2 regions of the Kitasatospora sp. NPDC096128 genome follow, and region 2 is predicted to be linked to the other one. Evidence: riboswitches for the same ligand, from Rfam matches in the RefSeq annotation. Region 2 holds a riboswitch; the other holds the start of a gene.
What was found. A riboswitch is a leader RNA that binds a small molecule or an ion and turns the genes downstream of it on or off. The one in region 2 is predicted to bind ZMP and ZTP.
Positions count from the first base shown of each region.

Region 1: it holds a riboswitch for ZMP and ZTP, as region 2 does, so the genes downstream of both, ABTY61_RS36615 (bifunctional 5,10-methylenetetrahydrofolate dehydrogenase/5,10-methenyltetrahydrofolate cyclohydrolase) here and ABTY61_RS17820 (glycine hydroxymethyltransferase) in region 2, are expected to answer to the same signal.

Region 1 covers NZ_JBEOSP010000054.1:16,832-20,069, reverse strand. Annotated here, with positions in the region: gene ABTY61_RS36625 (hypothetical protein) at 213-824, shown strand; gene ABTY61_RS36620 (DinB family protein) at 891-1,451, opposite strand; ZMP/ZTP riboswitch at 1,518-1,602, shown strand; gene ABTY61_RS36615 (bifunctional 5,10-methylenetetrahydrofolate dehydrogenase/5,10-methenyltetrahydrofolate cyclohydrolase) at 1,665-2,492, shown strand; gene ABTY61_RS36610 (LysR family transcriptional regulator) at 2,480-3,238, opposite strand, start outside.
Region 2 covers NZ_JBEOSP010000014.1:125,622-128,859, reverse strand. Annotated here, with positions in the region: partial or broken gene ABTY61_RS17825 (aldehyde dehydrogenase family protein) at 1-25, shown strand, start outside; gene ABTY61_RS17820 (glycine hydroxymethyltransferase) at 95-1,603, opposite strand; ZMP/ZTP riboswitch at 1,624-1,718, opposite strand; gene ABTY61_RS17815 (ABC transporter permease) at 2,023-2,994, shown strand; gene ABTY61_RS17810 (ABC transporter substrate-binding protein) at 3,129-3,238, shown strand, end outside.

The DNA.
Region 1 (3,238 bases), on a different contig from region 2:
CCCGCGACCACGCGACCCCGCGGCCCGGTCGGGCCCGGAGCAGGTCCCGGCCCCACCGTGGCGGGCCGGGAAGGGGTGGCGGCGGCGGGGCGGTGCTCTCCGTCGTCGTCATGACGACCGGAGCAGGGACGGAAGGACCCACGGACACGGGGCACCCGATCACCGTTTCCACCGCTCGACTCCGCTCGCGGGGCCCGTGGCAGACTGGCCCGGTGACGAGCGCCGCGCCGACCGACGAGCACCTCCTGGAGCGCCAGCGCGCCTTGCAGGCCGAAGCCGACGCGGTCCACGCCGACCTGGGCCTGGACGCCCTGCTCGGCGCCCTGGGCACCCCGGTGCGGGTGGGCAGTTCGGCCCTGGGGCTGATGGTGCGCCGGGACCTGGACGTCACCGTGGTGTGCCCGCGCCTGGACGCCTCCGTCCACGAGCGGGTGGCCGCCGCCGGGGCGCGCCTGGCGCTGCACGAGCGGGTGCGGCAGGTGCGCTTCCGCAACGACACCGGGGTCTGGAACGAGGACCCGGCCGCCTACCCGGACGGCCTCTACCTGGGCCTGGACCACCGCTCCCCCGACGGGCACGACTGGACCCTCGACCTGTGGTTCGTCGACGACCCCGACCGCCAGCCCGACCTCGCCCACCTGCGCGACCTGCCCCCGCGGCTGACCGGGCAGGCCCGCACCGCGATCCTGCGGATCAAGCACGCCTGGGCCGACCGCCCCGAGTACGGGCGCGGCGTGCGCAGTTGGGGGATCTACCGGGCGGTCCTGGAGGAAGGGGTGCGCACCCCGGAGGAGTTCGAGCGCCGCCTCGCCGGGCTCTCCTGAGGCCCCGCCGACGCCCGCAGGCAGGAGGGACTCCAGGGTGGGCGGCCTGGGCACCGGCAGCCCGCGTCACTGTCCCACGCGGCCGTCGACGCACTCGCGCAGCAGGTCGGCGTGGCCGCAGTGGCGGGCGTACTCCTCGATGCGGTGGACCTGCAGTTCCCGGACCGAGAGCCGCTGCTTGCCGAGGCGCTCGCCCAGGTCCGGATGGGCGGCCAACTCGGTGTCCAGCGCGGCCTGTTCGCGCTCCAGGTCGCGCCAGGCGGCCTCGACCAGGGTCGGGTCGGCGAGCGCGCCGTCGAAGTCGGCGTCGCGGGCGCCGTACAGCTTGGGCAGCGGCTCGCCCGCGCGGATCCAGTTGTGCCAGTCGCGCTCCACCTCGGCCAGGTGGCGCACCAGGCCGAGCAGGGACATCGTCGAGGGCGGCACCGAGCGCCGGGCGAGCTGCTCGGCGTCCAGGCCCTCGCACTTCATCCGCAGGGTGTGGCGGTAGTTGGTCAGGTAGTCCTCGATGGTGGCGGCTTCGCCGTCCGGGGCGGGGCCTTCGCTGTTGCGCGGGTCGTCGTCCGGGTCGGCCCACATGTCGGGGTGGACGGTGGCCTGGGTCCATCGCTCGGGTCGCTCGCTCATGGTGTGCATGCTCGCCCGCAACCGCCCGGTTCTTCAACCGGGTTCCCGCGCCGCTCGGTTACCCTGGGGGCGGGCCGTGACTGGCGCTGGGGTGGAGTACCACCGGGGAGCGGCCCGACATCCGTCGATGCCGTGCGCCTGGGCGACTCGTGCGAGCTCAGGAGCGCCCCCGTGACCGACACCCCCGTGACCGATCTCCAGCAGGCCCGTCTGATGGACGGCACCGGCCCGGCCCGCCGGCTCACCGGGACCAGTGCGGCCGCGGCCGCCGAGCTGCGCCGGCGCACCGGGACGGCGCCCTGTCTGGCGACCGTCCTGGTCGGCGAGGACCCGGCCTCGGTGACGTACGTCCGGATGAAGCGCGCCGCCTGTGCCCGGGCGGGCATCGCGTCGCGGCACGTGGCCCTGCCCGCCTCGGTGAGCACCGCCGAACTGGTGGACGCGGTCGGCGGGTTGTCCGCGGATCCGGGGGTGCACGGCATCCTGGTCCAGCACCCGGTGGGCCCGCACCTCGACGAGCGGGCCGCGTTCGAGGCGATCGCCCCGGAGAAGGACGTCGACGGGGTGACCACGCACTCCTTCGCGGCGATGGGCTTCGGCCTGCCGGGCTTCGTCTCCTGCACGCCCGGCGGGATCGTGCGGCTGCTGGACGAGTACGGCGTCGACCTCGCGGGCAAGCACGCGGTCGTGGTGGGGCGCAGCGCCATCCTGGGCCGGCCGGCGGGCCTGCTGCTGCTCGGGCGGGACGCCACCGTGACGTACTGCCACTCGCGCACCGCGGACCTGCGCTCGCTGGTGCGGGAGGCGGACGTGCTGGTCGCGGCGGTGGGGCGGCCGCGGTTCATCGCGGGGGCGGACGTCAAGCCGGGCGCGGTGGTGGTCGACGCGGGCTACCACCCCGGCCCGGTGGGCGACGTGGACTTCGAGACGGCCCGGCTCCGCGCGTCGCTGATCACCCCGGTGCCCGGCGGGGTGGGGCCGATGACGATCGCGGTGCTGCTGGCCCAGACGGTGCAGGCGGCGGAGCGTCAGCTCGGGTGAGCGTCGGCCCCGGTGGCTTCCGGCCGCTCGGGGCGTCGGCTCCGGTGAGTGCCCGCCGCCGCATGGCTCCCGGCCGCCGCCCGCAGGAAGCCGAGGAAGCCGGCCGCCGCGGGCGGTACCCGCTGCCCCCTGCGGGTGGCGGTGGCGACGTGCCGCACGGGGGTGTCCTGGGGGTGGAGGGGGACCAGGACGATGTCGGGGCGGGCGGCGCGGGCGGCCAGGGACGGGATGAGGGTGGGGCCCAACCCGGCGGCGACCAGGCCGAGTTTGGCGGGCCAGGCGCCGACGGCGTACTCGATGCGGGGCTGGAAGCCGCTGCGCAGGCAGGCGGCGAGCAGGGTGGATCCGGGGTCGCGGCGGGCGGCGATCCAGGGTTCGTCGGCGAGTTCGGCCAGGCGCAGGCGGCGCCGGCCGGCGAGCCGGTGGCCGGGCGGGAGGGCGACCAGGACGGGGTCGGCGAGCAGTGGTCGCAGGTCGAACCGGTCGGTGTCGTAGGCGTCCTGGGGGTCGTCGGCGTAGGAGGCGACCACGGCGAGGTCGATGGTGGCGTCGGCGAGGCGGTCGAGCAGTTGGACGGTGAGGCCTTCGGTGAGGGTGGTCTCGACCTGCGGGTGGGCGGTGCGGAAGGCGGCCAGGGCGCTGGGGACGAGTTCGGCGTTGGCGCTGTCGAAGGCGCCCACCCGCAGGCGCCCGGTGTCCAGTTCGGTGAGGGCGAGGAGGTCGCGGCGGGTGGTGTCGAGGCGTTC
Region 2 (3,238 bases):
GCAGTACAAGTCGCTCCAGTACTAGAGAGGTTGACTCCGGGCCGCCGAACTTCCCTTCGGCGGCCCGGAGTCACGGCCGGCGCCTCCGGTGCGGTCAGACCAGGTCGACGCCCGGGTAGAGCGGGAACGGCGCCAGGAGGTCGGCGGCGCGCTTGGCGATGCCGTCGCGCAGGGCCTCGTCGAGGGCGTAGTTCGCCTTGGACGGAGCCCCGTTGGCGGTGGTGGTGGGGGTGGTGGCGCGCAGGACGGTGTCGATCAGGGCGGCGATCTCGTCCATCTCGACGACACCCAGACCGCGGGTGGTGAGCGCCGGGGTGCCCAGCCGCACGCCCGAGGTGTACCAGGCGCCGTTCGGGTCCTGCGGAACGGAGTTGCGGTTGGTGACGATGCCCGAGTCGAGCAGCGCCGCCTCGGCCTGGCGGCCCGTCAGGCCGTAGCCGGAGACGTCGGCGAGCACCAGGTGGTTGTCGGTGCCGCCGGTGACCAGCTTGCCACCGCGGCGCAGCAGGCCCTCGGCCAGCGCCTGGGCGTTGTCGACCACCGCGCGGGCGTAGGCCCGGAACTCGGGGCGGCGGGCCTCGGCGAGGGCGACGGCCTTGGCGGCCATCACGTGCGAGAGCGGGCCGCCGAGCACCAACGGGCAGCCGCGGTCGACGTGTTCGGCGAGCTCGGTGTTGCTGAGCACCATGCCGCCGCGCGGGCCGCGCAGGGACTTGTGGGTGGTCGTGGTGACGATGTGGGCGTGCGGCACCGGGTCGTGGTCGCCGGTCAGCACCTTGCCCGCGACCAGGCCGGCGAAGTGCGCCATGTCGACCATGAGGGTCGCGCCGACCTCGTCCGCGATCTCCCGCATCTTGCGGAAGTTCACCAGTCGCGGGTAGGCGGAGTAGCCGGCCACCAGGATCAGCGGGCGGAACTCGCGGGCGGTCTCGCGCAGCGCGTCGTAGTCGATCAGGCCGGTGACCGGGTCGGTGCCGTAGCTGCGCTGCTCGAACATCTTGCCCGAGATGTTGGGCCGGAAGCCGTGGGTGAGGTGGCCGCCGGTGTCCAGGGACATGCCGAGCATCCGCTGGTTGCCCAGTTCCTGGCGCAGCAGGGCCCAGTCCTCCTCGGTGAGGTCGTTGACGTTGCGCGCGGCGGCCCGCTCCAGGGCCGGGCTCTCGACCCGCTGGGAGAGGACGGCCCAGAAGGCGGTGAGGTTGGCGTCGATGCCCGAGTGCGGCTGGACGTAGGCGTGTTCGGCGCCGAACAGCTCACGGGCGTGCTCGGCGGCGATCGCCTCGACGGTGTCGACGTTGCGGCAGCCGGCGTAGAAACGGCGGCCGACGGTGCCCTCGGCGTACTTGTCGCTGAGCCAGTTGCCCATGGTGAGCAGGACGGCCGGGGAGGCGTAGTTCTCGCTGGCGATCAGCTTGAGCGAGGCACGCTGGTCCCCGAGCTCCCGGCCGATGGCGGCGGCGATCCGCGGCTCCACGCCGGCCACGACGCCGAGGGCGCTGCGGAAGGCGGTGTCGGCCGCCGGGCTCGCGGCGGTGTGCGGCTGCTGCGGGTGCGGCTGCGGCTGCTGCGCGGGAATCTGGTCGGACGCGGGGGTCTGGGCCATGGCGGTCTCCTGGTGGGGATGCGGGCGGCCCAGGCGCTCGGCAACGACGTGAGGATTCACGGGACCGCTTCCCGATGGTCGATTCCATCCCTACGCGCCAGTCGCGGTCCACCGGGATCGTATCAACACCCCGGGGACTGTGGCGGAGGTCTCAGAATGCGGAACGGCCGGTCCGATTGGGCAGGTTATGTCCGTTCTCCCGCAACGGCCGTGTTGCAGGGAAATGAAGCCGCCACAATTCTCGAAACAGTCCGGAAGGAATTCCCGTGGGGCGCCTTCCGGTGATTTGCGGAACGTCGGACGCATCCGATCTGATGTCGCCCGAACGGCCCCCGGGAAACCCCCTGGTGCCGATCGGTAAATGCCCACCAGCGCCCCTCACCCACGGGGCGGCGGAGAATTCGGGGAGTACACCTCTCATGGCAGCGGTCGACACAGTCGCAGTTACCGGCCCGGCCCCCGGGTCCGCCGCACCGGGCCTGCTGCGCCGGGTGCTGCGCGACCGGGTCGGCGCCGCCGCCTCCGCCGTCGTCCTGCTGATCCTGCTGCTCGCCCTGGCCGCGCCGCTGGTCGCCGCCCTGTACGGGAAGAACCCGGTCGAGCACTACGGCCAGAACACTCCGGGCCTGCTCAGCGACGGCGGCCTGCCGATGCTGCCGAACGGCGGGGTCTCCGGCGAGTTCTGGTTCGGCCTGGAGCCCGGCCTCGGCCGGGACGTGCTGACCCAGCTGCTGTACGGCATCCGCACCTCGCTGCTGATCGCCTTCGCCGCGGCCGCCGTGACCACCACGCTCGGCGTGCTGGCCGGGGTCGCGGTCGGATACCTCGGCGGGATCGCGGACCGGCTTTTCGGCTTCCTCGCCAATGTGCTGCTGGCCTTTCCGACGCTGCTCCTGCTGCTCGCGCTCAGCCCGGTGATCCAGTCCCGACTGGTCGATCCGGGCGCCGCGGAACCGGAGTGGATGCAGTTCCTGGTGCTGATCCTGGTCTTCTCCGCGTTCGGCTGGATTCCGCTCGCGCTTTCCCTCCGGGCCACCGTCCGCTCGCTCCGGGAAAGGGATTTCGTGCAGTCCGCCCGGGCGCAGGGGGCGGGAAGGCTCCACATCGTCGTCCACGAACTGCTGCCGAACGTCCGCTCCCAGCTGATCGTGCACGCCACCATGGCCGTGCCGACCTTCGTCGCCTCCGAAGCCGCGCTGTCCTTCCTCGGCGTCGGCATCACCGAGCCCGTCCCCGACTGGGGGCGGATGATCTCGCGCGGCTCGGAGGTCTTCCAGGCCGACCCCACCTACCTGGTCTTCCCCGGCGTGGCCCTGCTGGTGTTCGTGCTCGCCTTCAACCTGCTCGGCGACGCCGTCCGGGACGCGCTGGACCCGCGCCGCGGCCGCTGAGCCTGCTTCCCGTTCCGTCCGTTTCCGTCCGACTCCTGATTCCGTCCGATTCCACCTGATTCCGTCTGATTCCGTCCGATCAACCTTCTGAGCCCTCCCCGGCCCGAACGCGCCGGGGCAAGGAGAGATTCGCCATGCGCTGGACCAAACCGTCGCTCGCCGTCATCGCCACCGCCCTGCTGGCGACCTCCTGCTCGGCCGGCGCAGGCAGCACCGGCTCCGCCGCCGGCGCGGCCCCGACCAA